4 regions of the Rhizobium sp. RHZ01 genome follow, and region 2 is predicted to be linked to each of the others. Evidence: predicted binding sites of a transcription regulator. Region 2 holds the regulator's gene; each other region holds the start of a gene.
What was found. The regulator LexA, encoded in region 2, represses DNA repair genes until DNA is damaged. The targets are predictions, from matches to a motif close to TGTTCNNNNTGTGTTCNG.

Region 1 (4,830 bases), on a different contig from region 2:
CTGGAGACTGAAGCCCTGGTGCTTTTCGAAGGGATGACCATGCTCGGGGTAGGCATCGCAGAGCATCAGCGAGCTTCCGTTGACGTAGAGGTGAACATGCATCGTCCGCCCGTTTTCGTCAGGAGGAACGACAAAAGCCTCCTCGGCGCCGAACGCACGCTTGTAGAATTCCGCCGCCTTCAAAGCACCGTCGACGGTGACATAAGGCAACAAGCCATTCTTGACCGGCGGCATTTTCGTTGCGCCGGTTTCCGTTGCGGTATCCATTCTGTCCTCCATTGTTTGATTTGGTTTGGGCAAAAGCCCTGGCCTTTCAAAGACGCGGGAAGATCAGCCGAGCCGACAGCGATGTCGAAATTTTTCTGGAAACGACCCGACGGTCAGAGGTCGATGATCGTGCCGCGCCCGTCATTCCAGATACGCATGCTCTCGCCGGAATGTGACTTCGTTCTGGCGGTGGCGCGAACGGGGGCCGGTTTCATCTTCAGCGAAAGCGCGCGGCCAACCATGAGCACCGTCAGGATACCGCCAACTGCGAGCGTCACAGAAAATGTGAGGAGCGCCAACGCAATGAAGGCTGTGATGCCTGCGAGCAGGAGGAAGACGGAACGAATGCTTTGCATGGTTTAGACCTTTCTTCGGAAAGGAATGTGGTCCTTCATTTCTTTCTCTGCAAGGTGAGCATGGCTTTTTGTTGTCTTGCCACCCATCACAAAGCTTGGCACAGATTTGTGATGACCCGCAACTCTCCGACTCGTTCCTTGAATCTCCGCCGTTCGGTGCTAAGCGTTCCGGCCATCAATGCACGCGCCTTGGAAAAGACCCATGCGCTCGATTGCGACGCCGTGATCTTCGATCTCGAGGACTCGGTGGCGCTGGAGCGAAAGGCGGAAGCCCGCGACAATCTGAAAGCCTTTTTTTCGGGCCCTCCTCTGGTGAACAAGGAGCGGATCATCCGCATCAATGCGCTGGCTTCCACATTCGGCAATGCCGACATGGAGCTGGTCTTGGCATTGGAACCGGATGCCGTGCTTCTGCCGAAAGTGGACGAGCCTCAGGATGTGATGTCCATCAGCGACCGGCTTGCCGATGCCGATGCGCCGGAAAGCCTCCGCATCTGGGCGATGATCGAAACGCCCCGCGGCATTCTGAACGCGGCGGCGATCGCCGAAGCCGGACGCACGCCGGGCTCAAGACTCGATTGTTTCGTCGTTGGCCTCAACGACCTGCGCAAAGAGACCGGTGTCTTGCCGCAGCCCGGCCGCACCTATCTCGTGCCCTGGCTGATGCAGGTGGTTCTTGCCGTGCGTGCCTATGGCCTCGACGCGATCGACAGTGTCTTCAATGATTTCAAGGACGCAGATGCCTTCGACGCCGAATGCGCGCATGCCCGGGCCATGGGCTTCGACGGCAAGATGCTGATCCATCCTGCTCAGATCGAAGCGTCAAACCGGCATTTCGGCCCGGACAAGGCGGCAATTGCCGAGGCGGAGGCAATCATCGCCGCCTTTGCCGACCCGGCTGCCGAAGGTCTGAACGTCATCAATGTCAATGGACGGATGATCGAGCGGCTGCATCTTGTCCAGGCGGAAAGTCTGGTTCATAAAGCCCGCCTGATTACTGAGCGCCAAACGGCGAAGTGAAAGACGACTCTAGATGAAGCTTTATCGCCTTCTGACCGGCCAGGATGATGCCGCTTTCTGTCATCGCGTAACCGACGCCCTCAACAAGGGCTGGTCGCTGAACGGCTCGCCGTCGCTGACCTTCAACACCCAGACCGGCCAGGTGATGTGCGCTCAGGCGATCGTCAAGGAAGTCGAAGGCAAGGACTACCACCCGGACATGAAGCTATCCGAACAGTAAGCGAAGGCTTAGCGTTCGGCCGCCTCTTCGGCACTTGCCTCGATCCGTTCCATGTCGTCGTCGCTGAGACCGAAATGGTGGCCGATCTCGTGGATGAGGACGTGGGTGATGATATCGCCCAGCGTCTCGTCGTTCTCCGCCCAGTAGTCGAGGATCGGCCGCCTGTAGAGGCGGATACGGTTCGGCAGTTCGCCGGTTTCCATCGTGAAACGCTCCGAGATGCCCCGGCCTTCAAAGAGGCCGAGAAGGTCGAATGGCGTTTCCAGCGCCATGTCCTCGAACACGTCGTCGTCAGGGAAATCCTCGATCTCGATGGTCAGATTGGTGGTCAGCGAGCGGAATTCTTCCGGCAGGTGGCTATATGCCTCCATCGCCAACGACTCGAAGGTACTGATCGTCGGCGCGTGGCGATCCCGCCAATCCTCGCTCTGGTCTATGCGGGCCATTAATATTCCTTCCTTTGCCGCCCATATAGAACCTTTGCGCACGATTTTCGAGAGCGGAATCAAAGGCAGGAATAAATTCACATCAAATGCCTGTTGACTCTTTCGCCCGCCTCTGGAATCCATAAGAACATAACAGGAACATATGAGACTTGGAGAACGTCATGGCACAGTCGGCCGTGACGCGCGAGCGGCTTTTTGCGCTCCGCGAAACCATTGCAAAGCTTGAAGGGAAGCCCGCGCCGGCCTTGGCGGCCGCGCAAAGCGAAGCCTTGGCCGACAATGGCCTCGCCGCCAAGAACGACAGCGGCCCGCGTCTTCCTCTTGGAATACCCGCACTCGACGAGGCGATCGATGGCGGCTTGCCGCTCGACGGGATCACCGAGGCTCGCACCGACCTCTTGCGGGAGGCCGGTGCCGGCAGCGGCTTTGTGCTGGCGCTTGCCGCCATGCTGCAGCGTCAAGTCGAGGAGAGCCACAGTGCGCCGCTACCGATCCTGTGGATCGCGGACATGGTTTCCACGATGGAAGCAGGCGTCCCCTACGCCGTAGGGTTACGAGATTTCGGTCTGAAACCGGACCAGTTCTTCTATGCCAGTCCGCGCAAGCTTGAAGACGCTCTCTGGCTTGCGGAATCTGCAGTCGAAAGCGGCGTTTTTCCTGCGACGGTTCTGGAGATCCGCGGCAACCCAAAGCCCTTCGGCCTGACGGAGAGCCGTCGTTTGAGCTTGCGGGCGAAAGCATCGAAACGCCCGCTTTTCCTGTTGCGGCAGGCTGGAGAGGAAGAAGCCAGCAGCGCTTATTTCCGCTTCCTTGCAGCACCCGCGCCGGCACAGGCGCGCCCCTTGCCGGATGGCACGATGCTGGGCGGTAGCATCGGCAATCCGGTTTTTCATCTCACCCTGGAGAAGAGCCGCAACCCGGCTCCCCTCTCCTTTCTACTGGAGTGGAACCCCCATGACCGCCGTTTTTTCGCCGTCTCCCAATCAGCCAACCCTCGCCTTCCAGACGAACGCGCAACGCATTCTGGCACTCCACTTTCCGCACCTTCCAACCGACCGGATCGCAAGAAAGAAATGGGGGCTCTCCTGGCGTTCGCACGGACGTCCTGAAGCCGCACCGATCGTCTGTTCCAGCCGCCTCAACAATACGATGCGGCTGACGGCACTGGACGAGGCTGCCGAAACACTCAATCTCCGAAAGCATATGGGTGTCGCCGAAGCCCGCGCCATCTACCCCACGCTTGATGTGATCGAGGACGACCCAGCCGCCAACCGGCGCTTCCTGGAAGCGATCGCCGACTGGTGCGATCGCTATACCCCGCTTGTTGCTCTCGACGGCGTCGATGGCTTGTTCCTTGACATTACCGGGTGCGCCCATCTGTTTGGCGGTGAGACGCCCCTTCTCAAGGATATTCTCGCACGGCTCTTCCAGATGGGAATTGACGCCCGCGGCGCCATCTCTTCCTCGCCTGGATTGTCCTGGGCCATCAGCCGTTTTGGCCAAGGCGGCATCATCGAGCATGGGGAGGCAGAACAGGCGTTGGCTCCCCTGCCCGTCGCGGCCCTGCGTCTCGAGGACGAAACCATAGGGGGCCTGGACAAGATGGGCCTCAAATATGTCGGCGATTTGCTGACCGCGCCCCGCGCCCCCCTCGCCCGCCGCTTTGGGGGAGCTGTGCTCTTGAGGCTCGATCAGGCGCTTGGGACCGATGAAGAGCCGGTCTCTCCACGCCTGCCGGTCGCAAGCCTCTCGGTCGAACGTCGCCTGATTGAGCCGATCGGAGCCGAAGACGATATTCTCGCACTCACGGGTCAGGTTGCCGTCTCCCTGAAGCCCTCGCTGGAAGCCCGCGGTGTCGGCGGCCGTATCTTCGAGTTGGTCCTGTTCCGTGTCGACGGCAAGGTTTTTCGCATTTCTGCCGGGACCGCGCAGCCCTTGCGGGAGCCCAAGCGCATTGCCGCCCTCTTTGCCGAACGCCTGCAGGCAATTCACGACGATTTCGATGCGGGTTACGGATTCGAGATCCTTCGTCTCAATGTACTCCTGCACGAAGATTTCGTGACGTCACAGGGAGACTTCGAACACCGCCAGCAGAAGGACGCGTCTCTTGCTGCCTTCGTGGATCGGGTTTCAGCTCGCCTCGGAGAAGACTGCCTGCAAACCTTCCAATTGCGGGAGAGCCACATACCGGAAAGAGCCTACACTACAGTGCCGGCAATCGAACATCTGTCCGCCCCGAAAACCCGGGAGGGGCATCTGCCACCAGCCAGGAGCGAACGGCCCATCCGGCTATTGCGGAAAGCGGAGCCGATGGATGCCTTTGCCATCGAAATCCCTGATGGCGCACCAGCGAGCTTTCACTGGCGGCGCATGCAGCACCGTGTCTTGAAGAGCGAGGGCCCGGAGCGGCTGGCAATGGAATGGTGGCTCGATGGCGTAGATGGAAAGGATGCTGGGGATCGGGACTATTTCCGGATCGAAGACGATAAGGGGCGCCGCTTCTGGATCTATCGCCAGGGTC
Region 2 (4,830 bases):
TCTCGACCTGGGCGGCAATATCGATATCGGCAGATTGCCGGGTTGGTATTTTCCTGTGGCGGTAGCAGGGTTCCTCTTACTTGCCCTTCTGCGCACCAAGATCCGCTACCTCGGCGCTGGCATTGCGGCGCTGGCAACAGTGCTTGTTGTGGTTGCGCCGAGCGAGCCGCCGCCCGACATGGTCATTGCCGAAGACGGCAATCTCGTCGCGATTGTGAGAGGACAAGTCCTTGCACCGAACCGGCCGCATCCGCCTGACTTCATTTTCGACCAATGGCGAATGGCGCTCGCCGCGGAGCTAGATCAACCAACGTAATTGTTGGAGGGTGTCAACGCTATCAGGCGGCGGGACAGTCAAGGCAGATCGGAGAGGTTATCTGCCGTGGAATTGCGCAATGCCCGCGATGCGTTACGTCAGGCTGCGACGAGCGCTGAGAACCGATTTGTATGCCTGAAAGGCGCCCGGTGCACAGCCACGCACGATAGCGGCTACGTCGTGACGATCGTCGAAAATCCCGCTTACTTCGGCGCTGCCTGCGATACGGCCGATATCGTCGTGACACCCGCTCGCCTCCGCACGACGGGGTGCCGGTCGGGCGCACTTTTGTTCACCGGCGAAACCTTGCGTCGCTTTGGTGCCGCTGAGGTAAGGATCGACGATCAAGGTAGCCCCGTCGTCACGACGGCCTATACGAGGCCCGACCGCCCTTGGATCCGCCATCGGGCGTATAATTGGCGAAGCGGCACCTTTGACGGCGAGCCGCTTGCCTTCAATGATAGCGGCGAATGAGGCCGACAAGCTTGCCCTGGACCTTGACACGGTCAGGCCCGAAAATGCGCGTCTCGTAAGCCGGGTTTGCCGCCTCAAGTGCGATGGAGGCGCCTTTCCGGCGGAAGCGCTTGAGCGTCGCTTCCTCATCATCGACAAGCGCAACAACGATGTCGCCGGCATTGGCGGTGCTGCCGTTGCGGATGATTACCGTGTCGCCATCAAAGATGCCGGCCTCGATCATCGAGTCGCCCTTGACCTCAAGCGCATAGTGCTCGCCTGGGCCAAGCATGTCCGCGGGAACCGTGATGTCATGGGTATTGTTCTGAATTGCCGAAATCGGTACGCCGGCAGCAATCCGTCCCATGACCGGTACAGAGGCAGGACCGCCGTTGTCAGCCTGCGGCGCTGGCTTCGGCGCCACAACTGGCTGTGGTTTGCCGAGGCTGCCTTCGATAACGCTCGGCGAAAAACCGCGGCGGGGCTGCAGGCTCGGGTTATATGCCTCGGGCAGTTTGATGACTTCCAGAGCGCGGGCTCGATTCGGCAGTCGGCGAATGAAGCCCCGTTCCTCCAGCGCGGTAATCAGGCGGTGGATGCCTGACTTCGACGCGAGGTCCAAGGCATCCTTCATTTCATCAAAAGAAGGGGGGACACCGGACTCCTTCATTCGCTCGTGAATGAAGAGAAGAAGCTCCTGTTGCTTGCGCGTCAGCATCGAAGTTGAACCCCAGAGTCGTGAAACAAAGCCAGAACAGACACTATATGTTCCATATGTGTTCCGCAAGTACCTAAATTTTCGTAAATCTTGCCTGCAACTTGCTGAGTTTTTGCGTCTCATTTGACCGAAAGCGTAGAAGGGGGTTGCATTGTCCTGTTGCCCGGCGCACATCTTCGCAAATTCCGGAGAAGTTGCCATGAGCGAAGCACATCCGCTGGACCACATCGTGCTGCCGGTTCCAAATATCAGGCTCTCGCGCGAGCGTCTCGGAAAGCTGGGATTCACCGTCGCGCCCGACGCCCGGCACCCGTTTGGGACCGAGAATGCCTGCATATTCTTCGCCGACGAAACTTATCTGGAGCCTCTCGGGGTCGCCAATGCCGAACTGCATGAAGCTTCGGCGCAGAAAGGCAATGTCTTCACCGCGCGGGACCGTGCCTTTCGATTCCGATGTGGAGACGATGGGCTGTCTGCCGTGGTCTTTGCGACGGCGGATGCCGATCGCGACCATGCCCGGTTTCTGTCCGAAAAGATCAATGGCGGCGAGATGCTGCAGTTCGAGCGGCCGATGAAGATGCCCGATGGCTCGGAGGTGACGGCTGCATTTAAGCTCGCCTTTGCAGTTGACCTGCGCGCTCCAGATTTCTTTTTCTTCACATGCCAACGTGTCAACCCGCTGCCAGCCGACCGGAAAGCCCTGCAAGTGCATGCAAATGGGGTGGTTGGGATCGCAGAGATCGTGCTTGGGGCACCCGACCCCAAGGCGTTTGGACCATTCCTGCGCGCCGCCGCCCACAGCTTGGGAACGACCAATGAGGCCTTCGGTGTGAGTGTGACAACTCCGAATGCCAGAGTGAGTGTTCTCTCCCCGGATGGACTGGACGCCTACTTCGACATCCCTGCGCCTTCCGACGATCGCGGTCTGCGTGGTGTTGCCATCGTTTTCAAAGTAGGCGATCTCGCCGTGACAGAAGCGCAATTGGCTGCTAACGGGATGACCTATACGCGCAAGAACAATCGAATTCTGGTGAAGGCCGCGCCCGGACAGGGCGCTCTCTTCGCCTTCGAGGAGAAACGATGAGCCAGACAAATTCCGAAGTCGTGGTCGGCGAAGGCGCCGGCCGCGTCACCTTTTCGAATTCCGGCAAGCTGTCGCTGATTGCCGGGCCTTGTCAGATGGAGAGCCGCGAGCATGCCTTCATGGTCGCCGGTGTGCTGAAGGAACTCTGCGACAAGCTTGGTCTCGGCCTCGTCTACAAGTCCTCCTTTGACAAGGCGAACCGGACGTCGCTGTCAGCGCAGCGCGGTATCGGCCTCGAAACGGCGCTTGAAGTGTTCGCCGATCTCAAGAGGGAATACGGCTTTCCTGTCCTGACCGACATTCATACCGAAGAGCAGTGTGCCGAGGTGTCCACCGTCGTCGACATCCTGCAGATCCCAGCTTTCCTCAGCCGTCAGACCGACCTGCTCGTTGCCGCCGCCAAGACCGGCCGCGTCATCAACGTCAAGAAGGGGCAGTTCCTCGCGCCCTGGGACATGAAGAACGTCCTCAACAAGCTGAATTCGAGCGGAAATCCGAACATCTTGCTTTGCGAACGCGGTGCTTCCTTCGGCTACAATACGCTGGTCTCCGACATGCGATCGCTGCCTATCATGGCGGCGATGGGCGCCCCCGTGGTCTTCGACGCCACGCATTCGGTCCAGCAGCCGGGCGGGCAGGGCGGTTCGAGCGGAGGGCAGCGCGAGTTCGTGGAGACGCTCGCGCGTGCGGCGGTCGCCGTCGGCGTCGCTGGCGTATTCGTGGAAACCCACGAAGATCCTGACAATGCGCCTTCGGATGGTCCCAACATGGTCTATCTGCGGGATATGCCGCGGCTTCTCGAAAAGCTGCTGGCCTTCGATGCGATTGCCAAGGCGGGATAAATGGATGGACGTGCACGCCGTCAACCGGCGAGCGCCAACCTCGTCTTTGTGGGATATGCCGATCCTGCCGTCCTCTCCGTGCCTTCGAGAGCGAAGCGGGAGAGCAGGTGATTGAGGTGTAGCGCCTCGTTGCCAAGCTCGCGGCAGGCTGCGCTGGTTTCCTCCGCCATCGCGGCGTTTTGTTGGGTGACGCTGTCCATGGTGTTGACGGCGGCATTGACCTCGACGAGCGCGGTCGTCTGTTCAGAGGAAGAGCGCACGATCGCCTCGATCAGCGTCGTCACCTTCAGCACCTGCTGATCGATACTGTTCAAGGCTTCGCCGGTGCGGTTCACCAAGGCAACGCCGGTTGACACCTGACTGGACGAAGTCTCGACCAACTGCTTGATTTCCTTCGCCAGCTTGGCAGAGCGGCCGGCGAGGTCGCGCACTTCTTGCGCCACGACGGCAAAACCCTTTCCGGCCTCGCCGGCACGAGCGGCCTCAACACCAGCATTGAGCGCGAGCAAGTTGGTCTGGAAGGCGATCTCGTCGATGACGTTGATGATTTCGCCGATCTGCACGGATGATGCTTCGATCTTCTCCATCGCAGCTACGGCCTCGTGCACGACAGTTGCCGAATAGCTGGCGCTTTCCTTCGTCACCGTCATCATCGCGTTTGCTTCATGGGCGCGTTCCGACGAGTTTTTGACCGTAACCGTGATCTGATCTAGCGCCGAGGCTGCCTGCTCCAGCGATGCGGCCTGATGTTCCGTTCGCCGGGCCAGATCATCCGTGCTTGTTGCGATTTCGCTAGTGCCAGTCCTGACCGTAGTGGTTGCCGTCGCGATATCCCTCATTGTGCCGGAAAGCGTGCGGACGCTCGAATTGAACTGCTCGCGTAGCCTCTCGTAGTCTGGCGCGAACGCTTCGTTGAGCTGGACGGTGAGGTCGCCGCGGGAAAGACGGTCCAGGCCGCGGCTGAGGCTCACGATGATGCGTTCGCGGCCGGCATCCTCATCAGCATTGGAGGCGGCCAGCGCCGCATCGCGCTGGGCTTGGGCCTGGCGCTCCGCATCCTGGTGTTCGCGGATTTTGTTCCGTTCTTGCGCCGATTCGCGAAACACGGTGACGGCGCGTGCCATTTCGCCAATTTCATCGACACGGTGGCTGAAGGGGACTTCCTTGGAATAGTCGCCGCCCGCCAGGATCGCCATGTAGTCGCGCATCGCCGAAAGTGGCACGATGGCGCGCCGGCGGAAGGCGTAGAGGCCGCCAAGAAGCAGGCAAAGCGAGACCGCCGCAGATGCAACCGTGATCGCCGAGAGAATGCTTGTCTGTTCGGCCGCGTCTTTTTCAGCCTTTGCCAGGAAGGCGTTCGCCATATCAACGAGCTCGTTGACCGCCGTTTCGTGGATATGAAAATTGGTCGCAAGCT
Region 3 (4,830 bases), on a different contig from region 2:
CGCCTCGTTCAATGATCCTGATGGGAACGGCTGGTTGTTGCAGGAGGTCACCGGCCGCTTGCCGGGTCGCATAGACACGGGCGGGGCAGCCTTCGTTTCTTCCGCCGAACTCGAGGCCGCGCTGCGGCGCGCGTCAGAGGCCCATGGTGAACACGAGAAACTGACCGGGCAACACGATGAAGGTTGGCCAATCTGGTATGCGGAATACATGGTAAAGGAACAAACGGGAGAGCCGTTGCCTACCTAGCCATGGCCGCAGGGGCGAGGCCACTTACTCGAAAGCCTTGCCGCGTATCGGCCTTCGCTCCATGTTCGCGCGATGGACCAGCCGGATCGACATTTCTCGAAGCTGACGCCTTACACGCACAGGGTTTTTGCAGGCGACCTGGCGGAGCAGGTCGGGGCGCTTTGCTATCGGAAATCTCTCCGCGGTATCGACATACTTCTGATCACGACCCGCCAAACAAAGCGGTGGACCATTCCCAAGGGATGGCCGTGCGCTAATTTGAAAGCGTACCAGGCCGCAGAGCGGGAAGCGTGGGAAGAGGCCGGCGTCCGGGGAAAGATCAGGAAGAAGACCTTCGGTCATTACACGTATACGAAGTACCTGAAGGACAACGAGCACGTAACTTCGATCGTCGGCGTTTATCTGCTCGAGGTCAGGCGGGAGCGCTTAAAGTTTCCAGAGCAAGACCAGCGCGATTTGATTTGGAGACATCCGCGAGAAGCAGCCGTCTTGGTGCAAGAGCCAGAGCTGAAGGGGTTGATCCTAAAGTTGGGTCGGAAGTGGAAAGCTAGCGCAAGATCAGTGGCCTGATACGTGTTGCCAGCTTTGCGGCCGAGTTCGATACTCCGGTCGCAGACGCCGCACACCAAGGTATGATTGAGCCGCGATACTTCCGCGAGGTTCTCTCGTCGCAGGAATTTTTTCTCATCGTTAGATATCGTACGAACTTGAATTTCGACCGGCTACGGCATTGGATTCGTTCGCGGATCATTTTCATGCCACCCCTAGAAAAGCCGAGCTGCCCATGGTGACCGCAGATAGCCCTATTGACTAGACTGCCTTACCGGAACACATGTAGAACATAATCGCTTCCAAAGCGAGATGGAACCCATGAATTGACGAAGGCTACAGATGGCGCATGCGAGCGCAAACCCCGTTATTTCCGAGCTTCGCGAGCGTATTTCTCATCTTGATGGCGCCCTATCGCGACGGAAATGCGCCCTGCCATTTGGTGTGCCGGAAATTGATAGCCATCTGCCTGGTGGGGGGCTGGCATTGGGAGCGATCCACGAGTTCGCGGGCGGTGGTGCGGGGGCCGTGGATGGGGCAGCCGCAGCCCTTTTTGCAGCCGGGGTCGCCGCTCGCACGAAAGGGAAAGTGATTTGGTGCCTTACCCGACCGGATCTCTTCTTTCCTGCGCTGGCGCAGGTCGGCCTTCACCCGAACCGGGTAATATTCGTCGAAGCGGATCGAGAGGAGGATGTTCTCGCGTCGATGGAGGAAGCCCTTTCCTACGGTGCACTAGGAGCCGTCGTTGCTGAATTGGTTCGACTGCCGATGACGGCGTCCCGACGGCTGCAACTGGCGGCGGAAAAGTCCGGCACACTGGGATTGATTATTCGGCGGTGGCGCCGACAGAGCGAGGCAACGGACTTCGGTCAGCCAACGGCCTCGGCCACGCGATGGAGGGTAAGCGTTATGCCATCGGAAGAGCTTCCTGTTCCTGGTGTGGGGAGGGCTCGCTGGATGCTGGAGTTAATGAGAGTGAAAGCTGGCGAGTGTGCCGAGTTCGAAGTCGAAGCTTGTGATTTGTCCGGTCGCATTGCGATCCCAACGTCGGCTGGAACTTGGAGTACCGGAGGAAATCGATCCGCCCATGCCAGTTGAGTTTACCAGGATCACTCATCTAATCCACCTTGCTGGTACACGCCGCATGACGCGCATGTTCGCCGAGCAGTGACGCCGGGTGACCTTAACAAATCCTGTCCGATGAAACCGAAGACGACAAAGGAAATGTCATGTCTGCGATGAAGCAAGTGCGCGAGGAAATTAGTCCAGTCGATCAAGCTATAGAGTGGCACGATGGCGATCTGCATGCCACGATTGCCACACTGATCGACGACTGCCGCTTCCTTCGAGACCAGCTCGATACCGCTCAGAAATGCATGAGCAGCGGTCTAACGCGGGGTTGGAAGCCAAGATCTGAGCGATGATCAACTGTGGGAACTGAGCGCAAAAAGGACCTGCCAGTTGGTGCGCCCGGGAGGTACGGGAATCCAGCGCAGATTGATGCACCATTGCTCGCTGGGCAACGACACAACGCTCTTTGATTTAGTGATGACTGATATAAAGAGTTGAGCAATCCCGCAAAAAGCCACATCAGAGTGGACCCAGAGAAGTGTTTTCCAAATGGAAACGGCTATCCTTCAGGGGAAAGGTTAACTCCCATGCGACGCTTTTGTTCCGCTGGACTTATATATTTTCACTCCCCTAGACAAACGAATCACTTGGCATTTTAGTGGGCGGAGATATGTCAAGGAGTTTCGCCATGGCCGTCGATCTTCCCGTGTTTATTAAGCCCCTGCAGGTCGAAATCGATGGCATGGGACGATATCGAAAAGCGGAGACCGTCGACCAACTGGCGGCCATGCTGCTCAGCGGCAAATGGCATCATCGCGGCGGCGAGAAATTTCACAGTGCGCTGATGCGATCGGTGGAGGCCTTGGAATTTTATACCGATGCCGATACAGCCAGGGCCGCGTTCGTCGATGCTGCCCACGAGGCAGGCATGCTCGTACTTCCCGACGACATCGCCGAGATGAAAAAGGCTGGCTAATGGTGAAGGCTCCTCGTGAACGGCCGTTGCTGGCCGACTACCAGCCAATCCGTTCCCGTCCACGAGAGCCGCGCGACCCCAAGCAGCCTCAGCTGCCATTCGACCCAATGCCCGACCGGATCGAGCCGTGCCTGGCGCTTTTGAAGCCGCGCCCGCCGGTCGGCGACGAATGGTTCTATGAAGTAAAGTGGGATGGGTATCGGATCGCGGTCCACCTCAACAAGGGTAACGTTCGCATCCTGACGCGTGGCGGACACGACTGGACGCATCGCTTCCCACACATTGACCAGGCGGCTAAGGCACTGGATGTTGGGAGCGCCATCATCGACGGGGAGGCGGTAGTCCTCGATCCCGAAGGTCGCCCTCACTTCGGAATGCTGCAGAACTCGCTCGGGGGACGAGGAGGCAAGCTTCGGTCCGGCCAGGCGATGATGATGGCTTTTGATCTGCTTTATTTCGACGGTCACGATATCCGCAGCTTGGAACTGACGGCGCGGCGCTACTTTCTGGAGTCACTCTTGCGAAACGAGGATGGCGCTATCCGCCTGTCCGATACCATTGATGGTGATGGCCGTGAGATTTTTGCCGCTGCATCCCGGCATGGGCTCGAAGGGATAATCGCCAAGCACAAGGACAGCAGTTATCGATCAGGTCGCCTTGGCGATTGGGTCAAGATCAAATGCGTCCAGCGCGACAGCTTTATCGTGGTCGGATACGAGCCATCGCCTGTGGCGCGAGGAGGGATCGGCAGTCTGCTGCTGGCTGCTCGAAAGGGGGACGCGTGGATTTATGTTGGCAACGTTGGCACGGGTTTCAATGAAAATAGCGCGGCCGCGCTTCGGAAACTGCTGGACCGCATCGTCAGAAGGCGGCCGCCAGTCGTGTACGACGGCCGCCAGAAGGACATTGTCTGGGTGCAGCCGACCCTCATCGCCGAAGTTGAGTATCGAGCATGGACGCATGATGGAAAGCTTCGGCACGCCTCCTACAAGGGGCTGCGAGAGCACCAGGACAATGCGGCGGTGCTCGAAGTCGGCTGCGATTCATGACCTGGAAAGTAGACATGACCAGCACATGCGACTTTCTCATTGGCTGTAAGCTGGGCGACAATGCGCAAAAGGCGGAGGGGTGCACCGCGTTCGAAGAACGACACCTGGAGAAGAACCCATCGCTCGCAAAGCGAATGAGATTACCGCATTTCAGAGAGGCCGACAAAGCGCCGGAAGTGGTTCCGCACGCCGATGTCCGAGCGGCCGGGAGCTGGCAGGTTACGGCTGCAGGTGAAAGACGAGCCGCATGGGCTCCTACCGCTTCTCCATAGGTGGCGTAACCATAGGCTGCCGGACAATAGGCGGCATCCGGAGAACTTGCCAATGTTCGATCGGTTGCAGAGGCGGAACTAAAGTACGCCGGCAATCGAGTTCTGATGCGCGGGTAATACCTCATTCCCGATTGTGCGTGCAGCCTATACCTATCTTGCCGCTGGCGATGGGATCTACCCGAAGCGATTTGCCCTTCGGCCGCGCTTTCCCATGTTAATGGCGAGCAGGGCGCCTTCGAGCGGATTTCCCCTTACCTCTTCGTCCGTCATCGAAAACCGGGCGGAAGTGACGAAAAGAGTGGAAAGGTCATGGCCGCCAAAAGTGCAGCTTGTTGGCTGGGAAACCGGCAGGTCAACGACCCGGTCCACGCGTCCCTTTGGATCTAAGCGGACGATGCAGCCACCACGGGCGACGCGGCAATTCCAGATGAACCCCTCGTCGTCTAGGCACGAGCCATCTGGAAGGCCTCGCTCGAAGCCGGCAAATACTGGAACGCGGTTGCGGAGCATAGAGCCGGCGATCTCATAAGAGTAGATCGTGTTTTGAAGCGTGTCCGCCGTCAGCACGGTACCGTCACCCGGCCAGACCAAGGTGTTGGTGATGCCGAATAGATCGTTCGTCAAGGGTAGCACCCTGCCATCGGGGGTGTAACGGTAGAGCCGACC
Region 4 (4,830 bases), on a different contig from region 2:
CGGCCGTGCTCGTGCGGCAACTGCTGGCGTTCTCGCGCAAGCAGACGATGCGGCCGACGGTGCTCAATCTCACCGATGTGGTTGGCGACCTCAGGATGCTGGTCGATCGCCTGCTGTCCGGTACCAACGTAAAGCTCGACGTCGAGTATGGCCGTGATCTCTGGCCTGTGAAGACCGACCTGTCGCAGTTCGAGCAGGTGCTGATAAACCTCTGCGTCAACGCGCGAGATGCGATGCCGCAGGGCGGGAAGCTGACGCTTCGCACGAAGAACGTGACGGCGGCAGAGGTGGCGGCTTTCAACTATTCCTACATGCCGCATGAGGACATGGTCCTCATCGAGGTCTCGGACAACGGGACCGGCATTGCGCCTGAGATCATGGACAAGATTTTCGAGCCCTTCTTCACGACGAAGGAAGTGGGCAAGGGAACGGGCCTTGGCCTCGCGATGGTTTACGGCATCGTCAAGCAATCGGGCGGCTACATTCAGCCGGAGTCGGAAGTTGGCAAAGGCACGACGTTCCGCGTCTTCCTGCCGCGCCACATTGTCGAGCCAGCGGTTGCCGCGGAAGGCGATGCCGTCACGCCTACTATCGGCACACCTGCGGAACAGGCGCCCGCCGCGGTGGAGCAGCCCGAGGATCTGACAGGCTCGGCTGTGATCCTGCTGGTCGAGGATGAGGAAGCGGTGCGTCGCGGCGGCAAGCGCATGCTTGAGACGCGCGGCTATACGGTTTACGAGGCCGGGTCCGGCATCGAGGCGCTCGATATCATGGACGAGCTCGAGGGTAAGGTCGACATCGTCGTTTCGGATGTCGTGATGCCGGAGATGGATGGTCCATCGCTGCTGCGCGAACTGCGCAAGAACTATCCGAACCTGAAATTCATCTTCGTTTCAGGCTATGCCGAAGACGCGTTTGCCCGCAACCTGCCGCCGGATTCCAAGTTCGGCTTCCTGCCGAAGCCGTTCTCCCTCAAGCAGCTTGCCGTCGTCGTCAAGGAGACGCTGGACAGTTAAGGGGCGCCGCAGCGCCCCTTTTTCGAACTCAGCCAGCCAGCGCGACGGCAATTTCTGCCGCGAGTCGAGCATTGTTTTCCACCAACGCAATGTTGGTCTTTAGGCTCTGGCCGTCGGTCAGGTCGAAGATCGTGCTGAGCAGGTAAGGGGTTACTTCCTTGCCGCTGATTTCGTCGCGCTCGGCGCTGTCGAGGGCGCGCTCGATATAGATTTCCATTTCCTCGCGGGGGATCTCGTCTGCCTCCGGCACCGGATTGGCAATGAGCATGCCGCCGTCAATGCCGAGCTGCTCGCGTACAGTCTGGAAGTTGGCGATGGCAGCCGGGCTGTTCAGCGTCAGCGGACTGCGCAATCCGGACGAGCGTGACCAGAAGGCCGGGAATTCCTCGCTCTCGTAGGTGACGACAGGCACGCCCGCGGTCTCCAGGACTTCAAGGGTCTTCGGTATATCGAGGATCGCCTTGGCGCCGGCGCAAACGACGATGACGCTGGTGCGGCCGAGTTCCTCGAGGTCAGCGGAGATATCGAAGCTTTCTTCCGCGCCGCGGTGGACGCCACCGATGCCACCCGTTGCAAAGACCTTGATACCGGCACGCTCGGCGGCGATCATCGTTGCTGCGACGGTCGTTGCGCCGTGACGGCGCTCGGCGATCGCAAAGGCGAGATCGGCGCGCGAAACCTTGAGGACGTCCTTGGCCTGCGCCAGTTGCTCCAACTGGTCGGATTCGAGGCCGATATGCAGCGTACCGTGAATGACCGCGATGGTGGCTGGGACCGCGCCCTGCTCACGAATGAGCGCCTCGACGCTGCGGGCCATCTCGATGTTGCCAGGGTAGGGCATGCCATGGGTGATGATGGTCGATTCAAGCGCCACGATCGGCGCGCCGCGCTGCTTGGCGCTTGCGACTTCCTTGGAGTAGGCGATCGGCAGGAGGGGGGAGATCGGTTTCGTCATTGTCGCTTCCATTTCATCGGTATTGCCTTCAATGCAGAATTCTCGCCGGCGGAACAAGGGAAAGTGTCTCCCTCACGAGATCTGGGGAGAGGTTTTCATTGACGGCATGCGGCGATTGTACGGTAAGTGCCGCGGCCGCGGCGCCCTCCCTGATGGCATCGGCTAAGGAAATTCCACGCATCAATCCGGAGATAACGCCGGCTGCAAGCGAGTCACCCGCACCGGTGACATCCGCGACATCTTCGAGGTTTGCCGGCTGCTGGGCAACAACATGGCGATCCGCGAAGGCGATCAGCTCGCGTTGGCCGCGGGTGACGACGCCACCGCGTAAACCGATGTCACCCAGCAGTGACGGCCAGTGCGCGGGATCGTTTGGGCGCTCGCCGGTCAATGCGGCAGCCTCGGCCTCGTTGAGGAAAAGATAGTCGATCCCTTCGATGCATGGTTTGAGCTTGAGGGCCTTCGCGGGCGAGATGGCGATCGCGCCCACCGGCTTGCCGAGAGCTTTTGCGCGCTCGACGATCGATGCCAGCGTCTCTGCCGGCAGGTTGGCATCAATGAGAATGAAATCGGTGGCGGCAAAGGCGTCACGTACGGCACGGATCGAAAGGCGCCGCGGTACGAACATCCGATAGAGATCCATGTCGGCAAGCGCAATCACGAGGTTTCCGTCGCTCTCGATGATTGCGGTGTAACTCGGCGTCTTCCGATCCAGGAAAATGAAGGGGCGATCATGAACCCCAGCGAAGTCGGCCGCCTCGCCGACCATCTCGCCGATCGGATCGCCGCCACGCGGTGAAATCATCGTCACATCGAAGCCCAACCTGGCAAGGTTGCGCGCCGCATTGAAGCCGCCGCCGCCCGGCTCCTCAAACCATGAGCCTGGATTGCTGGCGCCTGGCACGGTGTCGCCTGAGATGCGTCCGCGCCTGTCGATGTGGGCTCCGCCGAGGACAAGAATCTTCCGCTTCATTTCATCGTCCCGCATGGTCGAAAGATACGAATCGTCCTGCCGCCGCTGGTCGGCTGGCGACCAGAGCGCTATATCTAAGCCGTTGCTTTCCATCACGAAAACAAATGTAGAACACTGGCAAATTTACCTTTTTGTTTCAATTATTTGCACGCAACTTGCGCAATGAGAACAAATGCGGTACAAAATCGCCATCGCTGGCGACATTGCTTGAGCGGCTTCAATAACCTAAAGGTGGATCGAATGTCACAGAATACATTGCGGCTTGTAGAGGACAAATCGGTGGACAAAAGCAAGGCACTTGAAGCGGCACTCTCACAGATCGAGCGGTCGTTCGGCAAGGGCTCAATCATGAAGCTCGGCTCGAATGAGAATGTCGTCGAGATCGAGACGGTTTCGACGGGTTCTCTCGGGTTGGATATAGCGCTCGGCATCGGCGGCCTTCCAAAGGGCCGTATCATTGAGATTTACGGACCAGAAAGCTCGGGTAAGACGACGCTGGCGCTGCAGACGATAGCGGAATCGCAGAAGAAGGGTGGCATCTGTGCCTTCGTCGATGCGGAACACGCGCTTGACCCGGTTTACGCCCGCAAGCTCGGTGTCGATCTGCAGAACCTCCTGATCTCGCAGCCGGATACTGGCGAGCAGGCGCTCGAGATCACCGATACGCTGGTGCGTTCCGGCGCTGTCGACGTTCTTGTCGTCGACTCGGTTGCCGCGCTGACGCCGCGTGCCGAAATCGAAGGCGAAATGGGCGACAATCTGCCGGGCCTTCAGGCGCGCCTGATGAGCCAGGCGCTGCGCAAGCTGACGGCTTCGATTTCGAAGTCCAACACCATGGTCATCTTCATCAACCAGATCCGCATGAAGATTGGTGTCATGTTCGGTTCGCCGGAAACGACGACCGGCGGCAACGCGCTGAAATTCTATGCGTCCGTTCGCCTCGACATCCGTCGTATCGGTGCAGTCAAGGAGCGGGAAGAGGTCATCGGCAACCAGACGCGCGTCAAGGTCGTCAAGAACAAGATGGCGCCTCCCTTCAAGCAGGTCGAATTCGACATCATGTATGGTGAAGGCGTTTCGAAGACCGGCGAACTGGTCGACCTTGGTGTCAAGGCGGGTATCGTCGAGAAATCAGGGGCCTGGTTCTCCTATAATAGCCAGCGTCTTGGCCAGGGCCGCGAAAATGCGAAGCTGTTCCTGCGTGACAATCCGGATCTCCTGCGCGAGATCGAGACGGCGCTTCGTCAGAATGCTGGCCTGATTGCGGACCGCTTCCTGCAGAATGGCGGCCCTGATGCAAATGACGGCGACGAGGCTGCAGACGGCTGATTTGCCTGGCGGTTTCCCAGAGTTCAAAACCGGTCGCATTCCTAATGAGATTGCGGCCGGTTTTGTTTGTCTGCTGGACAGTGGTTAAGGCGAGCGATAAAAGCCACTGGATTTAAGTTTTGACCTGCCTTCCGGCAGCATTGAAGGGCATAGCATGAGCGGTGTGAATGATATCCGGTCGACCTTCCTCGACTACTTCAAGAAGAACGGCCACGAAATCGTTCCGTCGAGCCCGTTGGTGCCGCGCAACGATCCGACGCTGATGTTCACCAATGCCGGCATGGTGCAGTTCAAGAACGTTTTCACCGGTCTGGAGCAGCGTCCATACAAGACGGCCTCGACCGCGCAGAAGTGCGTCCGCGCCGGCGGCAAGCATAACGACCTTGATAACGTTGGCTACACCGCACGCCACCACACCTTCTTCGAGATGCTCGGCAACTTCTCATTCGGCGATTACTTCAAGGAGCGGGCGATCGAACTTGCCTGGAACCTGATCACCAAGGAATTTGCGCTCGACGCCAAGCGGCTGCTGGTCACCGTCTATCACACGGATGATG

Region 1: IB248_RS16160 (metallopeptidase family protein) is a predicted target of LexA. The motif match lies at 2,433-2,450, and genes of this name have one in related genera.
Region 3: IB248_RS05935 (ImuA family protein) is a predicted target of LexA. The motif match lies at 1,072-1,089, and genes of this name have one in related genera.
Region 4: recA (recombinase RecA) is a predicted target of LexA. The motif match lies at 3,041-3,058, and genes of this name have one in related genera.

The regions. Positions count from the first base shown of each region.
Region 1 covers NZ_JACUZZ010000014.1:83,839-88,668, reverse strand. The annotation lists gene IB248_RS16180 (glyoxalase/bleomycin resistance/extradiol dioxygenase family protein) at 1-267, opposite strand, end outside; gene IB248_RS16175 (hypothetical protein) at 381-623, opposite strand; gene IB248_RS16170 (CoA ester lyase) at 735-1,643, shown strand; gene IB248_RS16165 (DUF1737 domain-containing protein) at 1,657-1,863, shown strand; gene IB248_RS16160 (metallopeptidase family protein) at 1,872-2,309, opposite strand; gene IB248_RS31785 (hypothetical protein) at 2,471-3,418, shown strand; gene IB248_RS16155 (DNA polymerase Y family protein) at 3,330-4,830, shown strand, end outside.
Region 2 covers NZ_JACUZZ010000037.1:46,968-51,797, reverse strand. The annotation lists gene IB248_RS27905 (ComEC/Rec2 family competence protein) at 1-65, shown strand, start outside; gene IB248_RS27900 (hypothetical protein) at 56-316, shown strand; gene IB248_RS27895 (hypothetical protein) at 383-790, shown strand; gene lexA (transcriptional repressor LexA) at 771-1,487, opposite strand; gene IB248_RS27885 (VOC family protein) at 1,687-2,571, shown strand; gene kdsA (3-deoxy-8-phosphooctulonate synthase) at 2,568-3,413, shown strand; gene IB248_RS27875 (HAMP domain-containing methyl-accepting chemotaxis protein) at 3,434-4,830, opposite strand, start outside.
Region 3 covers NZ_JACUZZ010000003.1:283,269-288,098, reverse strand. The annotation lists gene IB248_RS05945 (VOC family protein) at 1-247, shown strand, start outside; gene IB248_RS05940 (NUDIX domain-containing protein) at 320-817, shown strand; gene IB248_RS05935 (ImuA family protein) at 1,139-1,894, shown strand; gene IB248_RS05930 (DUF982 domain-containing protein) at 2,556-2,843, shown strand; gene ligD (non-homologous end-joining DNA ligase) at 2,843-3,892, shown strand; gene IB248_RS05920 (SMP-30/gluconolactonase/LRE family protein) at 4,339-4,830, opposite strand, start outside.
Region 4 covers NZ_JACUZZ010000004.1:200,032-204,861, forward strand. The annotation lists gene IB248_RS07085 (PAS domain-containing sensor histidine kinase) at 1-1,016, shown strand, start outside; gene IB248_RS07090 (pseudouridine-5'-phosphate glycosidase) at 1,045-1,971, opposite strand; gene IB248_RS07095 (carbohydrate kinase family protein) at 2,000-2,944, opposite strand; gene recA (recombinase RecA) at 3,185-4,273, shown strand; gene alaS (alanine--tRNA ligase) at 4,428-4,830, shown strand, end outside.